3 regions of the Mesorhizobium sp. L-8-10 genome follow, and region 1 is predicted to be linked to each of the others. Evidence: predicted binding sites of a transcription regulator. Region 1 holds the regulator's gene; each other region holds the start of a gene.
What was found. The regulator PhoB, encoded in region 1, activates phosphate uptake and scavenging genes when phosphate is short. The targets are predictions, from matches to a motif close to TGTCATNNANCTGTCAT.
Positions count from the first base shown of each region.

Region 2: the regulator PhoB is predicted to act here: its motif matches at 1,939-1,955, upstream of JN280_RS38885 (PhoX family protein).
Region 3: the regulator PhoB is predicted to act here: its motif matches at 4,624-4,640, upstream of JN280_RS28315 (RNA degradosome polyphosphate kinase).

Region 1 covers NZ_AP023263.1:2,410,314-2,418,151, forward strand. The annotation lists gene pstA (phosphate ABC transporter permease PstA) at 1-753, shown strand, start outside; gene pstB (phosphate ABC transporter ATP-binding protein PstB) at 766-1,581, shown strand; gene phoU (phosphate signaling complex protein PhoU) at 1,614-2,318, shown strand; gene phoB (phosphate regulon transcriptional regulator PhoB) at 2,360-3,049, shown strand; gene JN280_RS11325 (AraC family transcriptional regulator) at 3,036-4,046, opposite strand; gene JN280_RS11330 (DUF2000 family protein) at 4,077-4,484, shown strand; gene JN280_RS11335 (hypothetical protein) at 4,664-4,888, shown strand; gene JN280_RS11340 (adenylate/guanylate cyclase domain-containing protein) at 5,209-6,591, shown strand; gene JN280_RS11345 (CRTAC1 family protein) at 6,838-7,838, opposite strand, start outside.
Region 2 covers NZ_AP023263.1:8,404,247-8,412,084, forward strand. The annotation lists gene JN280_RS38885 (PhoX family protein) at 1-1,867, opposite strand, end outside; gene JN280_RS38890 (hypothetical protein) at 2,091-2,480, shown strand; gene JN280_RS38895 (hypothetical protein) at 2,477-3,034, shown strand; gene sigJ (RNA polymerase sigma factor SigJ) at 3,021-3,929, shown strand; gene JN280_RS38905 (DUF6622 family protein) at 3,908-4,888, opposite strand; gene JN280_RS38910 (LytTR family DNA-binding domain-containing protein) at 5,069-5,875, shown strand; gene JN280_RS38915 (YiiX/YebB-like N1pC/P60 family cysteine hydrolase) at 5,977-6,765, opposite strand; gene JN280_RS38920 (ABC transporter substrate-binding protein) at 7,014-7,838, shown strand, end outside.
Region 3 covers NZ_AP023263.1:6,043,909-6,051,746, reverse strand. The annotation lists gene JN280_RS28340 (amino acid ABC transporter permease) at 1-645, shown strand, start outside; gene JN280_RS28335 (amino acid ABC transporter permease) at 652-1,803, shown strand; gene JN280_RS28330 (amino acid ABC transporter ATP-binding protein) at 1,943-2,746, shown strand; gene JN280_RS28325 (FAD-dependent monooxygenase) at 3,047-4,267, opposite strand; gene JN280_RS28320 (zinc-finger domain-containing protein) at 4,295-4,540, opposite strand; gene JN280_RS28315 (RNA degradosome polyphosphate kinase) at 4,715-6,922, shown strand; gene ppx (exopolyphosphatase) at 6,919-7,838, shown strand, end outside.

The sequences.
Region 1 (7,838 bases):
AAGGCCGAGAACCTCGTCGAAAGCCGGTTCAACTCCGTCTTCTTCTTCACCGGAGCCAGCCGCGAGCCTGAGCTTGCCGGCGTCTGGGGCGCGATCGTCGGCTCGTTTCTCACCATGGTGGTGACTCTGGCGATCTCGTTCCCGATCGGCGTCGCCGCGGCGATCTATCTGGAAGAATTCGCGCCGAAGAACCGCTGGACGCATTTCATCGAGGTCAACATCAACAATCTCGCCGCCGTGCCGTCGATCGTCTACGGTCTGCTCGGCCTCGCCGTGTTCCTGAATTTCTTCGGCCTCCCGCGTTCGGCGCCGCTGGTCGGCGGCATGGTGCTGGCTCTGATGACGCTGCCGATCATCATCATCGCCTCGCGCGCCTCGATCCGCGCCGTGCCACCGTCGATCCGCGAGGCGGCGCTCGGCATCGGCGCCTCCAAGGTCCAGACGGTTTTCCACCATGTGCTGCCGCTGGCGATGCCCGGCATCATGACCGGGACGATCCTCGGCATGGCGCATGCGCTCGGCGAGACAGCACCGCTCCTGATGATCGGCATGGTCGCTTTCATCGTCGACATCCCGGGCGGCTTCACCGATCCGGCGACGATCCTGCCCGTGCAGATCTTCATGTGGGCCGATTTCCCCGAGCCGGGTTTCCAGCAAAAAACCTCAGCCGCGATCCTGATCCTGCTGGGCTTCCTGGTTATCATGAACGCAGTGGCCGTGATCCTGCGCAAACGCTTCGAACGCCGCTGGTAAGGGAGTAGTGAGATGAACATCTTGACCGAGGCAGCCGTGGAAAAGAAGCTGACGCAGGGTGCCGATGCGCCCGCCGTGAAGATGAAGGGCGACAAGGTTTCCGTCCACTACGGCGAGAAACGGGCGCTCTTCGACGTGGATCTCGACATCCGCCGCAATGAGGTGACCGCTCTGATCGGGCCGTCGGGCTGCGGCAAGTCGACCTTCCTGCGCTGCCTCAACCGCATGAACGACACTATCCCCATCGCCCGCGTCAGCGGCAAAATCACGCTCGACGACGAGGATATCTACGATCCCAGGATCGACGTCGTCGAACTGCGGGCGCGGGTGGGCATGGTGTTCCAGAAGCCCAATCCGTTTCCGAAGTCGATCTACGAGAACGTCGCCTACGGACCGCGCATCCATGGTCTCGCCAAGAACAAGGCCGACCTCGACGGCATTGTCGAGCGGAGCCTGCAGAAGGCTGCGATCTGGAACGAGGTCAAGGACCGGCTCGGCGAGCCCGGAACCGGCCTTTCCGGCGGCCAGCAGCAGCGTCTGTGCATCGCGCGCGCCATAGCGGTGTCGCCCGAGGTGATCCTCATGGACGAGCCGTGCTCGGCGCTCGATCCGATCGCCACCGCCAAGGTGGAAGAGCTGATCGACGAACTGCGCGAGAACTATACGATCGTCATCGTCACGCACTCGATGCAGCAGGCCGCCCGCGTCTCGCAGCGCACGGCCATGTTCCATCTCGGCTATCTGGTCGAGGAGGGCCCCACCGACAAGATGTTCACCAACCCCGACGACAAGCGCACACAAGACTACATCACCGGCCGCTTCGGGTAAGCGGCGGGCGGAAGGACAACGAGGACAGGATCATGGGTGAACATACCGTCACGTCTTTCGACGACGAACTCGATCATGTCGACCGGCTGATCCGCGACATGGGGGACCTTGCGGGGTCGATGGTGCAGGGCTCCACCAGGGCGCTGCTCAACTCCGACACGGCGCTGGCACAGCGTGTGATCTCCGACGACGCCGTGATGGACGCAAAGCAGCGTGAGCTCGACGATCGTGCCATCACGCTGATCGCCAAGCGCCAGCCCATGGCGCAGGACCTCCGTGCGGTGGTCGGCGCGATCCGCATGGCCGCCGACCTTGAACGCATCGGCGATCTCGCCAAGAACATCGCCAAGCGGGTGGGCGCAGTCGGCCAGAGCGTCGCGCCGCGCGGCCTGTCGCATTCGATCGAGGCGATGTCGGGCATGGTGTTGGGTCAGGTCAACGGTGTCGTCGACCACTATGTCGCCGACGACGCCCAGGCCTTGATGAAGCTGCGGGCAGACGACGAGAAGATCGACGTCCAGTACACTGCCGTGTTCCGCGAGCTCCTCACCTATATGATGGAAGATCCGCGCAACATCACGGCCTGCACGCATCTCCTGTTCTGCGCCAAGAACCTCGAGCGCATCGGCGACCATGTCACCAATATCGCCGAGAACGCCTATTTCGTCATGACGGGAGAGCAGCTTCCGGTGCAGCGGCCGAAACACGACGAAACCTCGACGACAGTCGCCGAATGAGAAAGGCTTGACCGCAAGAATACCGAGGAGATCCGACCCGCATGATTGCCCCCAAGATCATGGTCGTGGAAGACGAGGAGCCGCTATGCGTGCTCCTGCGCTACAACCTGGAAGCCGAAGGCTATCAGGTCGAGGTCATCAATCGCGGCGATGAAGCCGAGCTCCGGCTGCAGGAAAACGTACCCGACCTTCTGGTCCTCGACTGGATGATCCCCGCCGTGTCGGGCATCGAGCTCTGCCGGCGATTGAGGATGCGTCCGGAGACCGAGCGGTTGCCGATCATCATGCTGACGGCGCGCGGCGAGGAGAGCGACCGGGTGCGTGGCCTTTCGACCGGGGCCGACGACTATCTGGTGAAGCCGTTCTCGACGCCGGAATTCGTCGCCCGGGTTCGTGCTTTGCTGCGCAGGGCCAAGCCCGAAGTGCTGTCGACGGTGCTCAAGGTTGGCGACATCGTGCTCGACCGCGAAGCGCACCGGGTCTATCGCAAGAAGAGCGAGATCAAGCTCGGCCCGACCGAGTTCCGCCTGCTCGAGTTCATGATGCAGCATCCCGGGCGCGTCTTCTCGCGCAGCCAGTTGCTCGACAATGTCTGGGGCGAAACGATCTATATCGACGAGCGCACCGTCGACGTGCATGTCGGCCGCCTGCGCAAAGCGGTCAATACGGCCCGCATGCCCGATGTGATCCGCACCATCCGCGGCGCCGGCTACGCCATCAACGAGGCGTGACGTCCCCGCTGGAGCAATTCCAGCAAGAGTGCGCAGCGGTCTTGCGTCCGGAATTGCGTGACAACAATGAGTCAGGGCGTCTCGGCTTTTCGAAGAAAGGCGGAAATGCTGCTCCAGCGCGGGCCGGCGATTGCCGTCGGGCCCGCGTCAGGGCGCCCCACCGGCCGGGCGTGACACCGAACGCCTTCTTGAACTGACGGTTCAGGTGGCTCTGGTCGGCAAAGCCGGTCCTGGCCGCGATATCGGCCAGGTTCTCTCCAGCCTGGATGAGGGCGGTTGCCCGCGCCAGCCGCCGCATCAGCAGGTAGCGGTGCGGGCTGGTCCCGAAAAAGGCGCGGAACTGCCGCGCCAGACTGAACCGGTCGAGTCCGGTCACGCCCTCCAGCGCGTCGGAGCGCACGACACGGTCGAGATTGGCTTCCAGATAGTCGCGTGCCATCTCCAGCCGGGGGACATCGAGGGTGATCCTGGAAGGGGCGGGTCCATCGGCATGGCGCGACAGGCCGTCCGCCAACTCGGTGACGAGTTGGACGACGGCCAATTCGTCGAGTTCGCCCTCGATATCGGAGAGGCAGGGCAGCAGCGTCTCGCGCAGCCGCCGATCGGTGACGACGGGGTCGCGGACGAAAGGCAGCGGGGCACAGCTCGCTGCCAGGCTTCGCCGCAACAGGGCGGGCTCGAGATAGAGTATGCGATAGTGAAGTCCGGCATCGGTCGCGGCGCCGCCGTCATGCATCTCGTCGGGATGCAGCACGATCACCTGGCCCGGCAGGCTGTTTCGGACCTCGCCCCGGTAGCGGAATGTCTGAACGCCGTGCAAGGTCACGCCGATCGCATAGGTGTCGTGGCGATGAGGCTCGAAGGCGTTGCCGAAGAACTTGGCGTCGATGCGCTCCAGGCCGGGGAAGGGCGGTGCCGGCACGATGCCGCCCTCGTCGGTGCGCCCGCACAAACGTTCAAGACCGGATTGTTCGTTCCAGCCTAGATCGGGAGACATCTTGCCATCTTCCCAGCGGTGATACGATCCATGTTCCAGACCAAAGTCGCCATCGTCCTGCGCAGTGACCTTGCCGTGTGGCAGAAGCTGAACGTCACGGCCTTCCTCACCACCGGCCTTTCCTTCCGAGCTCCCGAGATGATCGGCGACGAATATGTGGATCGCGATGGCAATCGCTACAACCCCATGTCCGTCCAGCCGGTTATCGTTCTGTCCGCCGATGCGGCGACCATGAGCCAGATCCACCGTCGTTCGCTGGAGCGGGGGATCACGACCTCCCTCTATGTCGACGCAATGTTCGCCACCGGCCACGATGCCGCCAACCGCGCCGTCTTTGCAACTTTCGGGCCCGACGATGCCAAGGTGGCAGGCATTGCCCTTCGCGCCGACAAGAAGATCGTCGACAAGATCACCAAGGGCGCAAGCATGCACGCCTAAGCCAGGCCGTTGCCTCGAATCCGCTCAAGTGCGCGGCAGCACCCGGAACATGGCGACGATGATGTTGCCGGCGCCAGGCACTGAGACCGGCACGATGAAACATAAAAGACTGCCGATGACATCATTGGGTTACAGTTCCGTTTTATGGTTCCGGCGATCTAAGCAGATGGAGCAGCACGATGCATCAGCGCGAGCCCACGCTCGACGAACTGCTCAACGAGCCGATCATTCGGCAGGTCATGATCGCCGACGGCCATGAGCCGGACGACATCCGCCTCCTCATGCGCAAGGTTGGCGGCGGCCTGGACCGCAGGGCTTCAGGTCAAGCGAAGCTGGCGGCGGGCATCATGCAGAGCCGCGGCGTTTCAGGTGGCGCGGGCGGTTGTTGCGGGGCCGGAGCCTGAAGGTCGTTCCTATGGCAACGGTCGATGATAGCGACCGTTGAACCGCGTGGCCGCGCCCGCTTGGAGGGCCGCGCCAGCGATCGAGGTCAGGTGGATGCTGAGCATCCGCCGGGGATTGATGCGTGAGCGCCCAACCGGATGCGTCGACATCCAGTGCCGTTGGTATCAGTTCTCCGGTGGATACCAGTATCATCTCCTTCTCAGGCCTTTGTGACCAACGGTCTCGGCTTCGTTCGGCCCGAGCTGTGCATGATTCGATTGTCCGGGCCGATTGGTGCTACAATGCATTGCCGACTGCGCGGCTGGCGGTGTCCGGGACCATGACCAAAGTAACCGCTCTACCTGACCAGACGGATATCGAGGTGGGCGCCGACGAGACCTTGCTCGAGGCGGCTCTCAGGTCGGGTGTGCCGTTTGCCCACGCGTGCGGCGGCCGCGCGAAATGCTCGACCTGCCGTGTATGGGTTCTCGATGGCCTCGAGGCTTGTCCGCACCGAAATGCAAATGAGACTTCGATGGCGGACCGCTTGAGACTGGCGGACGAGGTTCGGCTGGCCTGTCAGCTCAGGCCGCAAGGCGAGCTTCGCGTCCGGCGCCTGGTGCTGGACGAAACCGATCTGATGATGACCAGCCAGCTTTGCGATTCCGCTGCGACGCGATCCGGCGAGTCGAAACGTGTTGCGATCTTCTTCAGCGACATCGTCGGATTCACGTCGCTGTCGGAGCGGCTTTCGCCTTATGACGTGATGTATCTGCTCAATCGCTACTTCGCGCAGGTCGGCGAGATTATCGAGCAGAATGACGGTTTCATCGACAACTTCATCGGTGATGGACTGATGGCGATATTCGGTGTCGACGACCAGCCCGACGCCCCGCTTCGCGCCGTGAATGCGGCGCTTCAGACCCTTGCGACGGTCGATCGTTTGAAGCCGTTCTTTGCCTCGATGTATGGCATCGATTTCGATATTCGCATCGGCCTCAACTATGGCGAAGCCGTCATCGGCACACTGGGTTTCGTCGGACACGAACGCCTGACGGCAATCGGTGACGTCGTGAACCTGGCCAGCCGTGTCGAAGCCGCAAACAAGGATGCCGGTACACGACTGCTGATATCCGAGGCGCTTCACGACCAGATCGCCGACAAGGTCGAGGTCGCCGACTATGTCAGGGTACGCCTTCGGGGTACCGGCGAGCGCACGAGCCTGTTCGAAGTCATCGGGCTGAAGCCCGAAATCGACGCCGAGCTGAACGCCAGGCATCCCCGCGAGACCGTCCGTCATGCCGGCAGGAGGTGGGTTCGCGCATTCGCTGAAGACGAGCTTCAGCCGCACGAACGCCGGATTCTCACCTTTGAGGATTTCGACATTGTCGTCGTTCGCGGACCTGACACGTACTGCGCCTTCAACAATGCCTGCCCGCATCTTCATCTGCCGCTGTACGAACGCCGAAATGCCGCTGAGGTCGAAACGCTGAATCTCCCACACACCGGGAGCACGATCACCAGCGATCTGGGCCTGGTTTGCCGTTGGCATCAGAGCTGTTTTGATCTGCTTACGGGCGAAGTGAGGAACTGGGCCAAGTTGCAGCCGGATGGTACTTCGCCCGGCTTTGAATTCGTGGGCGACATTTCGAAAAACCGCACCAGTTTGACCGTCTACCCTTGCCGAACACAGGACGGCTATGTGTGGATCGGGCTCGAGTGACAGCGACGGTCGGATATTTCCGTCGGCGTATTCGGCCAATATTCTGAAGATTGAGACTTCCGAAAGTTGAGAATTTGGCAAAGAACTTTTGATGTTGTGAACGACAAAGCAATTGTCCGCCTTCTCGCGAAGCACGCAGGATGGCTTCAAAAAGATGACTAGGCGCTCGAGCCTTTAGAAGGGACGATGGTTTGGTGCGCAACTTTAAGCGCCACGAATGTCCATCGTCTGCTCCTCACTGATCGCTCAACCCTCCGGCGGATACCAGTATTTTGCCGCCTTGGCGCCGCGTCCGACAATGACGAAATTGTTGGCGAAGACGCGGTAGGGCGGGCTCCACTCGCCGTCCGGCCATTTGACGCGGATCTCGGCGCGCTCCGCAGTGCCGACGCCGACATGCAGGAAGCCGGCATGGCCCGATGCATGGCCACCGCCGACCTGCACGCTGCGCGTCACCGTGCGCGTGCCGTATTTGACATAGACGAGCGCGCCGACCGCATTCTGGTTGGCGCCGGGTTGCTGCAACTCGATCTCGACGAAATTGCCCATCGGCCGTGACCCGTCGCCGGTGACGGCACCGCAGTTCCTGAACAGGCTCGCCTTCTGGCCGCGATTGACGACGAGCAGATCGAGCATGCCGTCCATGTTGAAGTCCTCCACGATCGCGCCGCGTCCCTTGGTCGGCAGCGCGATGCCGGCGATGTCGCCGCCCTCGGCAAAACCGCCGTCCCATTGGCCGACGAGGAGGTTGTCGGGGTCGAAGGCGGCGAAATCGGGCATCTGCTCGACATTGCCCTTGGCAACGTAGAGGTCCAGCAGGCCGTCATTGTTGAAGTCGGCGAATTCGGAGTGCCAGCCGGTCGAAGGCTTCAGGTCGCCGCCGGCATAGGGACGATGCGCGGTTGCGCCCTTCTCGAAGGCCACGTCGCTATAGATCGGCCGGTCCTCCTCGGCCTCGTCGTCGAGCTTCTGCAGCTTGGTGTCGCCCATCGAGGTCAGCGCATATTCCGGATAGCCGTCGCCTTCGAGGTCGCCTTCGGCGATACCCATGCCCCAGATGGTCAAATGCTGCCATCCGTCGGCGCGGCCATAGAGCCTCGGCGGCGCGCCGGGCTCCACCTTCCAGAGCTGCTCCTCGCCGCCGCGGTAATATTGCCGGTCGTTGGTGATGCGCAGCGAAGGAATGCCGGAACGGTTCCAGTCCGTGAACAGCATGGACAGCGCGCAGTGACCCGGCGACAGCCTTG
Region 2 (7,838 bases), 2.5 Mb from region 1:
GGCCGAATTTCTCCCAGTCTTCACCGCCGTCGCCCGGATGCTGGACCGCCACGAAAGCGGTCTCGTCGTCTGATGTGAACAGCGGGCCGCAGAGTTCGGCGCCGACGGGCACGCGGAAGAACAGCTTGGAAGTGGCGCGTGCCGCTCCTTCGGTGTCCACTGCCCACAAGCCATCGGTGCGCCCGGTCGCCTTGGGACTATTGCCGTCGGTCGAGACCCAGAGCCGGCCGGCGGCATCCACCGCGCAATTGTCGGGCATGCCGAACCAGCCATTGGGCGAGGTGCCGGTCGAGAAGGTCGCCCCGACTTCGGCGACGGCGGGATCGCCGCATTTCAGCAGCACTTCCCACTTGCCCTTGGCGGCCGTGAAGTCGCCGCCCTCCTCGGCCAGCTCGATGATGTGGCCGAAGGCGTTCTTGGCGCGCGGATTGGCGGCATCGACCTGCTCGTCCTTGCGCTTGGTGTTGTTGGTCAGCATCACATAGACCTTGCCGTTGACGCCGTTGGGCTGCACGTCTTCGGGACGGTCCATCTTGGTGGCGCCGAGCAGATCCGCCGCGCGGCGGGTCTCGATCAGCACGTCGGCCTGGCTGTCGAACCCGTTCTCGGCCGTCAGCGGGCCCTGGCCGTGGACCAGCGGCATCCATTCGAAGCTGCCGTCCTCGGAGAACCTGGCGACAAAAAGCGTGCCCTCGTCGAGCAGCGTCATGTTGGCGGCGCGGTCCGACGGATTGTAGGTGCCGGCCGTCACGAATTTGTAGACATAGTCGAAGCGCTCGTCATCGCCGAGATAGAAGACGACGCGTCCGTCCTTGGCGACGATCGACTCGGCCCCCTCGTGCTTGAAGCGGCCGAGCGCGGTGCGCTTCTTCGGCGCCGACGTCGGATCCTCGACGTCGACCTCGACGATCCAGCCGAAACGGTTCGGCTCGTTCGGCTCCTTCGAGATGTCGTAGCGGTCGTAGAACTGGCCCCAGGAATAGGCGCCCTCGGGAATCCCGAGGCGTTCGTAGTTGGCGGCCTCTGCATGGCCGGCCGGCAGTTCGCCGATGAAGTAGCCGTGGAAATTCTCCTCGGCCATGATGTAGGTGCCCCAGGGGGTCACGCCGCCGGCGCAGTTGTTGACGGTGCCGATCACCCTGGTGCCGGTCTGGTCGGCGTTGGTCTTCACCCTGTCATGGCCGGCGACGGGGCCGGTGAGCTCCATCTCGGTGGCAGCGGTGATGCGCCGGTTGAGCTTGCCGTCGCGTACGACCTGCCACTTGCCGTCCACCTTGCGGATCTCGACGATGGTGCCACCATGGGCGGCCATCTCGATGTCGACGCGCTTCTGGTCGGCGTCGGCGACCTTCACCTTGCCTTCGGCGATCGTGACGATGCCGGGGAACATCAGGTGCTCGTTGGTGTATTCGTGGTTGACCACCAGCAGGCCGTGCGTCGCCGAGCCATCGATCGGAATGAAGCCGACATAGTCATTGTTGTAGCCGAACTGCTTGGCCTGGGCTTCGGCGGTCTGGTTCTTCGGATCGAACTCCGGCGCGTCCGCCAGCACCGCATCGCCCCAGCGCAGAAGCACGTCCGCGTCATAGCCTTCGGCAACGTGGTGGTTTTCGTCGATGCCGGCCTCGACTTCGGCGAAGGTGAAGGCCGAGCCGCCTTCGGCGCGGGCATTGTCGGCGGTGATCAGGGCGATCGGCGACACGGTCGCGGCGATCGCCGAGACGGCGAGCGAGCCTTTCAGCAGCGCGCGACGCGAGAACCGCGTGGCGATGATCTCGCCCATGGTCGGGTTCGCCGTGGGATTGTGGCCGGGACCGTCATTCTCTTCCAGCAGGCTGGTGCGGAATTCGTGCGGATGCTTGCTCATTTGCCTCGACCTCTCCGATGTCTGGGTAGAAGCGCCCGGCGGGCGTTTCGGGGTCGGCATAAAGGCGGGCATTGACAGTTTGATGACGGAAAAGCGGAGCGCGGAAGCCCTGCGGAAACACGATCGCGTCATCGCCTACCAACGTCGCCTTCCGGAATAATTTCGCCGGCGATGTCACACACGGCCACCCTATCTCGTCGGGAGGATATGGAGGTATCGAGCCATGCGTCTTCTTTTTGTCCTTCTCAGCGTCTACCACGGCCTCAACGGCCTGTTCATGCTGGCCATGCCGGAGGCCTGGTATGCGGCCGTTCCCGGCGTCGTCGACACCGGGCCGGCCAACGCCCACTTCATCCGCGACATCGGTCTCGGTTTCCTTGCCTCGGCCGCGGCACTCTGGCTCGCGGCCAAGACCGGTGGCACCGCCGTGCTTGTTCCGGCGCTGGTCTTCCTCGGCGGTCACGCCGGCCTGCATCTCGTCGAGATGATCACCCACGGCACGACGCCGGCGGCGGCACTTCGCGACACGCTCGTCATCCTGGTACCCGGCTTCCTGCCGTTCTGCGCGCTACTCGGACGCGCCGGCGCCACGCCTGCCGGGAGGGCCGCGTGATGCTCGCCGCCCTGCTCAAGCGCCAGTTCGCGCAATTCGAAAATCGTTACGGATACGACACGGCCTATATGCGCGAGCTCGCCGATATCGACGCCGTTGGCGCCTTGAAGCTCGGCCTCGCCAACGGCTTCACGCGCCATCGCTTCGGCCTGCCGGCCAACGTCTATTTTGCCGCCAAGCTGACCGGTACGAAGTGGGCGGACTGCGGATCGTGCCTGCGGCTTGTCGTGGATATGGCAGTCGAGGCCGGTGTGGCCCGAGCCGACGTCGCGGATCTCCTCACAGGCTCGCCCGGTGCACCGCCCGACATGAAGCTGGCAGCGCGCTACGCGGCGGCAATCATCGCCAACGATCCCGAACTTGCCGAAATCGCCGCCGAATGCGAGCGGCGCTGGGGCAGACAGGGCATCGCCGGGCTTGCGGCAGCGACGGTTTCCGGTCTCTTCTATCCGCTCTTCAAGCGCGGCATGGGCTATGGCAACGCCTGCGAGCCGGTCGTCGCCGCGCTTCGCGCCGAAACAGCGGCATTGGAGAAGGCGGGTGCAGGATCCTGACGAGGCCGGTATGCAAGACGAAAGGCTGGCCGCCTATCTCGGCCAGCGCAAGCGCCTGCTGCGGCTCGCCTACCGCTATCTCGGCTCGGTCAGCGAGGCAGAGGACATCGTGCAGGACGCGTGGCTGCGCTTCGCCGCATCTGCCGATCCCGTCGATTCCGGGCGCTACCTCTCGCGGATCGTCACCAATCTTTGCCTCGACCGGCAGAAGTCGGCGCAGAAACGGCGCGAGACCTATGTCGGTCCCTGGCTGCCGGAACCGCTGGTCGAAGCCGCCGGCAGCATCGACGAACATGCCGGCGACGTCGCGCTCGACATCTCCTTCGCCGTGATGCGGGCGCTTGAGCGGCTGTCGCCGCTGGAGCGGGCGGCGCTTTTCCTGCACGATCTCTACGAGTTGTCCTTCGACGAGATCGCCGAGACGCTTCAGCGCTCGCCGGCCGCCTGCCGGCAGATGGCGTCACGCGCCCGCAAGATGCTGAGGAGCGGCGGCCCGCGCTTCCAGGCCAGGCAGCAGGACGTCGACAGCTTCGTCGCCGGCTTCGCCCGCACCGCCGAGACCGGCGATCTCGGCCCCTTGAAGCAACTGCTCGCGCGCGACGTCGAGTTCGTTTCGGACGGCGGCGGCAGAGCGCGTTCGGCGCTCAACGTCGTTACCGGACAGGACAAGGTGGCGCGACTGCTCTTCGGCCTCTACCACAAGCTCTATGATCCGAGCGCGGTCGGCATGCGCGCCGCTTCGATCAACGGCGCGCCCGGCCTGCTGATCGATATCGGCGGGAAGCTCGACCAGACGGTCGGGCTCGCGATCGACGAGAACGGACTGATCGCGGCGATCTATGTCGTGCGCAATCCCGACAAGCTCGCGGCCGTTCACTTGCCGGCAGAGGGCTGAACCGCCCGGCCGGCCAGCCCGGCCAGGCGGACCGTCCCGGCAGGGAGCGCGGCGATGGTCAAAGCGATCATCATGGCGGCAAACAGCCCTGTGAGTGCGAACCTTGCCACGAGGAACCCCATATCCTGGCCAAGGGAGGGATGGATGGCGAGGGCGACGCCGATCGCATAACGCAGGCCAAAGATGCCAAGAAGCAGCAGGAGCGGAACCCAGTCGCCCTTGAGCGCCAACCTGCCGTCGCCACGCCGCTCCGCGGGCCGACGTCGGCCGAGCACAAGGCCGGCCACGCTCCCGCCCGCCGCGCCGACGGCAAAGGCGGCCAGACCCGCAAGCGAAAGGCCTGGCGAGAACAGTTCCTGGAGCGCGAGGCCGGCGGCCACAGCGGGCATCACGAGCGGTCGCCAGGGCGCGACCACACGGTCCCTGGTCGCCTCCCAGCCGGCATAAAGAACATAGAGAAGCAGCGGCCAGACCCAGAGCGGCGTGAGGGTGACGATGCCGACAACGGTCGGTCCTTGATGGCTCGCCGCTACTCCCGAGCCCGCGGCGTCGGCAGAACCTGCCCTTCCGAAGACGACCTCGTTCATGATTCGCCCGGGCGCCAGCGTGAAGGCGCCGGCGACGATGAGAGCGCCGACATAGGTGGTCCGCATGGCTGCGGCATGCGCGACGACGTCGCCGCCGCGAACCTTGCGGACCGCGTAGGCCAGCGACAGGAGCGTGCCGATCGACAAGAGGTGGATCGGGCTCCAGACGCCCCATAGCCGGATCGTATGGATGAAGAAGGAGGACAGCGCCACCACAAGCATCAGCGCCACCCATACGCGGCCGCCGAGCCGGTGCAGCTTGTCGCCCTTGCGGCGGAACAGCACCACCGCGCCGAGCAGGAAGGCCGATATTGCGGCGAAAGCATGGATCTGGATCGCCGGCTGCGCCTCGAGGAGCGGCTGGAGCGTCATCGAATTCTCCCGACATGTTGAAGCGCCCGAGCGCTCGGGCTATCTGCGTCCAGGACCCGGTTGCCGCAGGCCCTTTGTCGGCGGCACCATGACGGGCGGGTGCTTCGGCATCAAAGGCATCTTCGCAAACGGACGGTCGGGTACGTGAAGGACGGGATTCTGCAATTCGCGCTTCGTAGAATGCAGGTTCTGATCGTCGCGCCGCGCTTCTGGGGCGTGATCGTTGCCGTGTCGATCGTGCTCGGCGTCGCCGGCCCGTTCGACACCTATGAACACCTCGCTCTGGCGCCGCGCCTCGCCTATTGGTTCGCCACGGCGCTGGCCACCTTCCTCGCCGGCTATCTGTCCATCGGCCTGCTTTTCCACTTCCTGCTCGGAGATGTCGGGAACCGGCCGGTGAGAATCGCGCTTGCCGGGCTGACGGCCGGGCTCCCGGTGACGGCGATCGTGGTGCTGCTCAACATGGCGATCTTCGACGAGCCCACCACCGCGACCGGCGACATCCTTACCCTCTATGTCAATTGCAGCCTCATCGCTGGCGCCGTCACCGTGCTGTTCGGTCTTATCGACAACGGGCAACCGGCGGCCAGGACGGCCTCCACTCCAGCTGTCTCCTCCCCGACAGTCCCGTTGTCAGAAGAACCATCTCCGGGATCGGCTGTTGCTGCCAAGGCGCGGCCGAAGCTGCTCGACCGGCTGCCGCCGCATCTGCGCGGCGACGTCACCTATCTGTCGATGCAGGATCACTATGTCGACGTGCATACCGAAAAGGGGAGCACGCTGGTGCTCATGCGGCTCGCCGACGCCATCGCGGAACTGGAAGGCGTGCCGGGCCTGCAGATCCACCGCTCGCACTGGGTGGCGCTCGACGCCGTCGCCGGCAGCCTGCGCAGGGACGGCAGGCTTTTCCTCAGGATGAGCGATGAAACGCTTCTGCCGGTCAGCCGCTCCTGGTTCGAAGCGGTTCGGGCCGCCGGACTCGCCTAGCCACCAGTGCGCCGCGCGTCCGGACGCGCAACGGACACTCTATCGCTTTGAATCTGCGCATCGTGCCTTCCGGAAATCGAGCGCGATTTCGGGCCGACTCGCTAGTCTGCCGCCTTGTCGGCAGCCTCGGCCCATGTCACCGATCGATAGTCGAAACCATATTCCAGCGTGGGCTTGACGATGCGGAAATAGGGCGACAGATCGAAATCGCGCGGCGTGTAGAGCGAGTGATGGCGGATATGCAGGATCTCGCTGCGCGAATAGGAGGACTCTGCCGACGCCCGGCCCGGGGCTCGCGTGATCTCCGGCAGGATCGGATAGCGGATCTGCCCATAGGCCTCGGCGATCATCGACGAGCAGATCGCCCGGGTCGGGTCGCCCGAGCCGAAGGCGATCATGCGCCGGCGCCATCGCACAGGCACCGGCGGAGCCGGCATGAAGTAGCGCAGCATGTCGAAAATGTTCTTCAGGTCGTATTTGAGGCCGAGCCGTTCGATCATGAAACGGACGACCTGCTCACGATCCTCGGGCGTCAGCCCGCTGGCGCGGCAGATGCGGGTATTGTAGGTGCGGTATTTGGATAGCGGCACCGCCACGCAGCCCTCGCCGAGATTGACCTCGATCAGCCGCCGCCGCTCCGTGCCGTCGTCCGGATCCGGCAAAGCGTCGCCGACATAGAGAGCCGAATGCGACCAGGTCGACTGCGTGAGGTATTTGATCGCCGCCGAGATCCGCTGGTTGCCTTCGATCAGCAGGATGTCGCCGGGCTCGAGCGTGCGCCTCAATGTCTCGGGATCGGACGGCGTGTAGGGCTCGTAGCCTGAGGATTCCTGCACCAGCCGCCTGGCCAGAAACCGGCCGATCCTGTCGAGAAATGTGTCTGGTTGCATGCCGCCTCCCCGGCCAATATGGGCGCGTACCGGCCGAAGGTGAAGAGGGTAGACCACGGCCTCGGCCGGCGCGGCAGCAAGGGCATCCCGCGGATCCGCACGTCCCCTATTCCCATCCCGGGATTGTTGGAGCATTGTAACGGCCTCCAGAGGCCCGTGGCGGCGATTCACAAAAGGTTCAACTTTGCCGTCGCAGGAAATTATGTCACACGTTAAATATACAACTATAAGGTTGGAGGACCTCAGAAATGGATCTACGATCGGCAGCCCGTTCCGTGACCCGAAGGGTCGGGCGCGGCGGACTTCTGCTCGGCGCGATGCTGGCCGCGACGACGGCTATCGCCTCGGCCGAGGAGGGCAAGACTTTGCGTTTCGCCTTCCAGGGATCGTTGAATGCGCTCGACCCCTATACGCTCAACGAGACATTCACGCTCGGCATGCTCGGCAACGTCTATGAAGGGCTGACGAAGCGCGACAAGGACCTGAAGATCATCCCCGGACTCGCCGAAAGCTGGGAGATGGTCGACCCGCTGCATTGGCGCTTCCATCTTCGCAAGGGCGTGAAATTTGCCAACGGCAACGACTTCACGGCCGACGACGTGGTCTTCTCGGCCGAGCGCGTGCGCGCGGACGGATCCGACCTGAAGACGCGCATCCCGGCCGATTCGGTCTGGAAGAAGATCGATGACCATACGGTCGAGGTCGAGCTGAAGACGCCCAATCCCATCCTGTTCGCCGAGTGGGACACCTGGTACATCATCGACAAGGAGTGGGCGGAGAAGGAAGGCGCGGTCAAGCCGGTTTCGGCCAAGGACACCAATCCGGCGCCTTCGGCCTACATGGCCAATGGCACCGGCCCCTTCACCATCGAATCGCACGAACCCGGCGTCAAGACGGTCTACAAGGTCAACAAGGGCTGGTGGGGCAAGGTCGAACACAATCTCGACGGCGTGGTGTTCACCCCGATCGCGGCCGATGGAACGCGCGTGGCAGCGCTGCTCTCGGGCGACGTGGACCTGATCGAGCCGGTTCCGGTTCAGGACATCGAACGCATCAAGTCCGATCCCAACACC
Region 3 (7,838 bases), 3.6 Mb from region 1:
GGCGACAACGCTTGGCTCGTGGGCGTCGGATTCCTGCTGGCGATCGCCATGTCCTGGTTCGTGGCGCGCGCAGCGCGGGCCCGCCAGATGGCGAGCGGCCAGCAGTTTCCGGTATTGTGGACCTCGCTGGGCCTTTTGATCGGCCTGCCGCTGCTCGCTTTCGCCGCCAGCGGCTTCCCGCTCACCTTCGAATTCCCGACACAGTCGACCTTCAATCTCACCGGCGGCCTCCAGATCAAGCCGGAGTTCATCGCACTTTATCTGGCGCTCTCCTTCTACACCGCCTCCTTCATCGCCGAGATCGTGCGCGCCGGCATATTGGGCGTGAGCCGTGGACAATCGGAGGCGGCCGCAGCGCTGGGCCTGCGTCCGCGTTCGACGCTTCGCCTGGTGATCGTGCCCCAGGCGCTGCGCATTATCATTCCGCCGCTGACGAGCCAGTATCTGAATCTCACCAAGAATTCGTCGCTGGCGGTCGCGGTGGGTTATGCCGATCTCGTCGCCATCGGCGGAACGATCCTCAACCAGAGCGGCCAGTCGATCGAGATCGTGGCGATATGGATGATGGTCTATCTCGGCCTCAGCCTGGTGACATCGGCCTTCATGAACTGGTTCAACGCCAAGATGGCCCTTGTGGAAAGGTAGAAGACGATGCGTGAAGTCTCCTACGTCCGCACGGAGATGGCGGCAATCGAAAAACCGCCTCGGGACGAGGCCGGACTGGTCGCCTGGGCGCGCAGGAACCTGTTCGCCTCGCCCGCCGACACGGTGCTCACATTGCTCGGGCTCGTGCTCGTTGCGATCATTCTGCCGCCCTTCCTCAGTTGGGCGCTGTTCGACGCGGCATGGACCGGTACGGACCGGACCTTCTGCGCCACCGTCGCCCAGGGCGGCCTGCAGCCCGACGGTTGGTCCGGGGCCTGCTGGCCGTTCGTAAAGGCCAAGTTCCTGCAGTTCATGTTCGGCCGCTACCCGTCCGAGGAGCGCTGGCGGGTGATCCTGGTCGGCATCATGTTCGTGGCGCTGCTGGTGCCGCTGCTCATCCCGCGTGTTCCACGCAAGGGGCTGAACGCGATCCTTTTCTTCGGCCTGTTCCCGATCGTGGCCTTCGTCCTGCTCGTCGGAGGCTGGTTCGGGCTCCGCCATGTCGAGACCGCGCTCTGGGGCGGCCTGCTGGTCACGCTGGTTCTGTCCTATGTCGGCATCTCGGTCTCGCTGCCGCTCGGCGTTCTTCTCGCCCTCGGCCGGCGGTCGAAGCTGCCCGTCGTGAAGATACTCAGCGTCGTCTTCATCGAGACCGTTCGCGGCGTGCCGCTGGTCACGGTGCTGTTCATGGCGAGCGTGATGCTGCCGCTCTTCCTGCCGCCGGGCACGACTTTCGACAAGCTGCTGCGCGCCTTGATCGGTGTGGCGCTGTTCGCCTCGGCCTACATGGCCGAGGTGGTCCGCGGCGGCCTGCAGGCGATCCCCAAGGGACAATATGAGGGGGCTGATTCGCTCGGGCTCGGCTACTGGCAGAAGATGGGGCTGATCGTGTTGCCCCAGGCACTGAAGCTCGTCATCCCGGGTATCGTCAACACCTTCATCGGCCTTTTCAAGGACACCAGCCTGGTGTCGATCATCGGCATGTTCGACCTGCTGGGCATCGTGCGGCAGAGCTTCTCCGACGCCACATGGGCGTCGGCGCAGACGCCGATGACGGGGCTCGTCTTTGCCGGCTTCATTTTCTGGATTTTCTGTTTCGGCATGTCCCGCTACTCGATCTTCATGGAGAAACGGCTCGATACCGGCTATCGTAGATAATGGACCAACGCGCCGGTCCGGCGGCCGCATCAGGGCCCGGGAAAAGCCGATGCGTGGAAACGAAAGGTCGAAGCGTCCCCCGATGCGTGGCGCTTCGGTGACGCAGCGACAATAACGAGCCACGAAAAGGGAACCATCGATGGCCACCGAAAACGCAGTAAGCGCCGACGACATCCGGGTTGACGGCTCCAAGATGCACATATCCGACACGGAGGTAGCGGTCGAGATCGACGGCATGCACAAATGGTACGGCGAGTTCCACGTCCTGAAGGACATCAACCTGACGGTGATGCGCGGCGAGCGCATCGTCATCTGCGGACCTTCCGGCTCGGGCAAATCGACGCTGATCCGCTGCATCAACCGCCTGGAGGAGCACCAGAAGGGAAAGATCGTCGTCGACGGCAAGGAATTGACCAACGATCTCAAGAAGATCGACGAGATCCGCCGCGAGGTCGGTATGGTGTTTCAGCACTTCAACCTCTTCCCGCATCTGACGATCCTGGAGAATTGCACGCTGGCGCCGATCTGGGTGCGCAAGATGCCGAGGAAGCAGGCCGAGGAGATCGCGATGCACTTCCTCACGCGGGTGAAGATTCCCGAGCAGGCCAACAAATATCCGGGCCAGTTGTCGGGCGGCCAGCAGCAGCGCGTCGCGATCGCCCGCTCGCTCTGCATGAACCCGCGCATCATGCTGTTCGACGAACCGACTTCGGCGCTCGATCCCGAGATGATCAAGGAAGTGCTCGAGACGATGGTAGGGCTGGCGGAGGAAGGCATGACCATGCTGTGCGTCACCCACGAGATGGGTTTCGCCAAAAAGGTCGCCAATCGCGTGATCTTCATGGATGCCGGGCAGATCGTCGAACAGAACACGCCGGCCGAGTTCTTCGACCATCCCAAGCACGAGCGGACCAAGCTGTTCCTCAGCCAGATCCTGCATTAGGGCGCCGCGCGTCCATTCGGACGCGCAAGGGACGCTCCATCACTTTGAGCCGACGCATCGTGCTTCCCGAAAATCGAATACGGTTTTCGAGCCGAAGCGGTAGGCGTCGCCCCCACGGAAGCGCCGATCCCGTCGGCGCCTCCGTCGTCTCAAGTTGCTTGCTGCCCATGCATGCACAACCGAAGGCTCGGACGACACGCTGGGCTATTCTGCAGTCGGTGTGATTTCTCATCGACCCGCTTCCTATGGCCCTCTACATAGCTCGCTCCGCACGATCGGGGCCCGGCAGACGCCTGACGGCTAACTCTCCGCTTCTGGGACCGTCCAGCCATAGAGCCAGTCGAGATCGGCTGCGAGCTTCGCGCCGGGAAGCACCGCCAGGACGAGATTGCGGGCGAGGGCGACCGGTCCCGAGGCATGCCAGGTGAAGCGATTGAGCGCGCCGCGCTTCGAAACCTGCGCGATGCGGGGGCGGCGGATCGCCTCGTATCGCGCCAATGCCCCGCCCATATCGGCGGGCGCGGCCGCGACGAAGGCCGCGAGCGTTGCGGCATCTTCGATTGCCATTGCGGCACCCTGAGCGGCGAAGGGTGTCATGGCGTGCGCCGCGTCACCGATCAGGACCACCCGGCCGGCGGCTGTCCACTGCGCAGCAGGGGCAACGGTATGAAGCGGCCACAAGGTCCAGGGACCGGCCTCCTGCGCCAGCCGAGCTATGCCGGGGGCGGTGCCGCGCAAGGCTGCCGCGAGCCCGTCGGGGTCTGCGGCTTCCGGGCGGATCTTTGCAAAAGCCTGGCCCTTTGCGAGCGCGACGAGGTTGACGGCGCTACCGCCGCGGACGGGATAGGCGATCAGGTGGACGGAACGGTGCATGAAGGCCGTCACAACGTCGGAGCGCGCGATCGACTGGAAGGCGCGGCCGGCGGGGCTTTCCGCGCGCAGAGTGCTGCGCCAGGCCACGTCTCCGGCGAACCGGCTCTTGCCGTTCGCCCCGGTGAGTTCGCGGATCGAGGACCAGACGCCGTCGGCTCCGACGAGCAATTCGCCCGAAATCTCTTCGGTCGTGCCGCCCCGTTCGACAGCGACGGTGACGCCGTCCGGCCGGGACGCGAAGCCACTGACGACGGCGCCGGTCGCGAGCTTGATGTTGTCGTTGCTCCGCAGGCGCGCCAGCAAGGCGCCCTGCAGGTCGGCGCGGTGGGCGACGAGATAGGGGGCGCCCCAGCGCCGTTCCGCGCCGCCTCCGAGCGGAACCCGGGTCACTTCGCGCAGAGTGCGCGCATCGCGCAGAACCACCGCTTCGGGCCGCACGGCCAAGGGGCTCAGGGCATCGATAACGCCGAGCGATGCAAGGATGCGCGTCGCATTCGGCGAAAGCTGAAGTCCGGCGCCGGCCTCTTCGAGGCGCGGCGCGCGTTCATAAATCTCGACGAAGCAGCCCCGAGCCGCGAAGGCGAGCGCCGCGGTCAGGCCGGCTATACCCGCCCCCGCGACGATGATCCGCCTGGCTTGCCCCGTCATCGCCGTATCGGCCGACGGTCCGCCTGGTCAGGCGGCACGTTCGATGTAGATGCAGCCTTCCGGACGGGTTTCGTTCGCCTTCAAGGACGGGTCGTAGCGGAACAGCGTCGAACAATAGGGGCAGACCTTTTCCGCGTCGCTGCCCATGTCGAGGAACACATGCGGGTGGTCGAAGGGCGCGTCGGCCCCCACGCACATGAACTCCCTGACGCCGATCGTGATGACCGGATGCCCGGCATCGTTCTGGAAATGTGGGATTGAGCCACCGGCCATGGAAAAACCTCCGGAATGATCGCTGCGGGCGATCACGAAATCGCCGCCGGTTTGTATCATATGAGCATCCAATGCAAGCGGCATGAAATCAAACTGTCGCAAAACACTGTCAGGAGATAGATTGCTCTTGAAGTCAGCCGGCTTGCGGAAAGCCGGCGAGGGGAACCACGTCAGATGACCGAATTGAAGCCTATCCAGACCGAGTTCGTCACCGTCGCAGCAGCTCCGGGCGGCCCCGAAGGCAATCCGGACCGTTTCGTGAACCGCGAGTTCTCCTGGCTCCAGTTCAATCGCCGTGTCCTGGAACAGGCGCAGAACGCGAGCCATCCGCTTCTCGAAAGGGTGCGGTTCCTATCGATATCAGCCGCCAATCTGGATGAGTTCTTCATGGTGCGCGTGGCGGGGCTCGCCGGGCAGGTGCGCGAAGGCATCGCCATGAAGAGCCCGGACGGGCGAACGCCCGAACAGCAGCTCGACCAGGTGCTGCGCGAGGTCGAACGGCTGCAGGAGGACCAGCAGAAGATCCTCTCGAAGCTGATGGACCTGCTCAAGAGCGAGGGCATCCAGAGCATCGGTGCCGATGCGTTGAGCCGCGACGACAAGGCGTGGCTCGAGGAACATTTCCTCGATTCCGTCTTCCCCGTGCTCACGCCGCTGTCGATCGATCCGGCGCATCCCTTCCCCTTCATTCCCAATCTCGGCTTCTCGATCGCCTTGCAACTGCGGCATTTGAAGAACGGCGAGGAGATGACGGCACTGCTGCGCCTTCCCGTGGCGCTCAGGCGCTTCATCCGCCTGCCCGACCGCAAGTCCGCAGTGCGCTTCATCACGCTGGAGGAGACGGTCAACCTGTTCATCGGCAAGCTCTTCCCCGGTTACGAGGTGAAGGGCTCGGGCACGTTCCGCATCATTCGCGACAGCGATATCGAGGTCGAGGAAGAGGCCGAGGATCTGGTTCGCCTGTTCGAGACGGCGCTGAAGCGCCGGCGCCGCGGCTCGGTCATCCGCATCGAGTTCGACAGCGTGATGCCCGACGTGCTGCGCGACTTCGTGGCCGGCGAACTCGGGGTCTCGTCGGGGCGCATCAGCGTGCTCACGGGACCGCTGGCGGTGAACCAGATCTCAGAAATCGTGGCGGTCGCCCGCGACGACCTCAAGTTCAAGCCCTACAATCCGCGCTTTCCCGAACGCATCCGCGAGCATGGCGGCGATTGTTTCGCGGCGGTCCGCGAGAAGGACATTGTCGTCCACCATCCCTATGAGTCCTTCGACGTCGTCGTGCAGTTCCTGCGCCAGGCGGCGGCCGATCCGGAGGTGGTCGCCATCAAGCAGACGCTCTATCGCACCTCGAACGACAGCCCGATCGTGCGTGCTCTCATCGATGCCGCCGAGGCTGGGAAGTCGGTGACGGCGCTGGTGGAGTTGAAGGCCCGCTTCGACGAAGAGGCGAATATCCGCTGGGCGCGAGACCTGGAACGCGCCGGCGTCCAGGTGGTTTTCGGCTTCATCGAGCTGAAGACGCATGCCAAGATGTCGCTGGTCGTCCGCCGCGAGGACCAGAAGCTGCGCAACTATGTGCATCTCGGCACCGGCAACTATCACCCGATCACGGCCCGCATCTATACCGACCTTTCCTATTTCACCTGCGATCCGACGATTGCGCGCGACGTTGCGCAGATCTTCAATTTCATCACCGGCTATGCCGAGCCTGCCCAGGAGATGCGGCTCGCCATCTCCCCCTACACGCTGAGGAGCCGAATCCTCGGCCACGTCGCCGACGAGGTGCGCCATGTTCGGGAGGGGCGGCCCGCGCGCATCTGGATGAAGATGAACTCCCTGGTCGATCCGATCGTGATCGACGCTCTTTACGAGGCGAGCAGCGCAGGCGTGGAGATCGATCTGGTGGTGCGCGGCATATGCTGTCTGCGGCCGCAGGTGCCCGGTCTTTCGGAGAACATCCGGGTCAAGTCGATTGTCGGCCGTTTCCTCGAGCACAGCCGCATCTATTGCTTCGGCAACGGTCATGGGCTGCCGTCCGACGAGGCCATCGTCTATATCAGCTCGGCCGACATGATGCCGCGCAATCTCGACCGGCGGGTCGAGACGCTGGTGCCGATCACCAATCCGACTGTGCATGAGCAGGTGCTGGGCCAGATCATGCTCGGAAACATCATGGACAATCAGCAAAGTTTCGAAGTATTGCCTGACGGAACCTCGCGCCGGGTCGTGCCGGACGAAGGCGAGGAACCGTTCAACGCGCAGGAATATTTCATGACGAATCCGAGCCTGTCCGGCCGTGGCGGAGCGCTGAAGTCCCATGCTCCCAAACGCATCGCGCAGTTCAAGCGTCAGAAGAAAGCGAACGCAGCCGTCAAAGCATGATCGGAAATTCCCAGGGCCGGCTCCAGGACCGTCGGCCGCTATCCATCATAGATATCGGCTCCAATTCGATTCGCCTGGTCATCTATGAGGGCATCGCACGCTCGCCGACCATCCTGTTCAACGAGAAGATGCTGGCCGGGCTCGGCCGCGGCATCGTCACGACCGGAAAGCTCGATCCCGATGCCGTGAAGCGAGCGGTCGAGGAGTTCCGCCGCTTTCGCGCCCTTTCCGAGCAGGCCGGCGCCGAGCAGTTTTTTGTGATCGCCACGGCCGCCGCACGCGAAGCACAGAACGGAATGGACTTCATCCATCGGGCCGAAGAGATCCTGGGCACGCAGATCCGTGTGCTCAGCGGACGGGAGGAGGCTTATTACTCGGCGCTGGGCGTCATCTCCGGTTTCCACCCGGCAAACGGGATCGCCGGCGACCTCGGCGGCGGCAGCCTGGAACTGGTCGACATATCAGGCGAGACGATCGGCGACGGCATTACCTTGCCGCTCGGCGGTCTGCGCCTGCAGGACATGTCGAAGAGTTCCCCGGCCACGGCGACGCGCATCGCGCGCAAGGAACTCACCCGCGCGAAATTGCTGGAGGCCGGGCAGGGCAGGCCCTTCTACGCGGTCGGCGGCACCTGGCGAAACCTAGCCCGGCTGCACATGAACACGATCGACTATCCGCTTGCAGTCATGCACCACTATGAGATGGGCGTGGAGAGCTCGGCCACCTTCCTGAAGCAGGTCGTGCGCGGCGATCTCGATAAGATCAGGGGCATCGAGCGTGTCTCGAAGAGCCGTCGTGCGCTTCTGCCCTATGGCGCGGCCGTGTTGCAGGAAATCATCGCCGCGCAGAAGCCGTCGAAGATCATCATCTCCGCACTGGGCGTGCGCGAGGGTTTCCTCTATTCCCTGCTGTCACC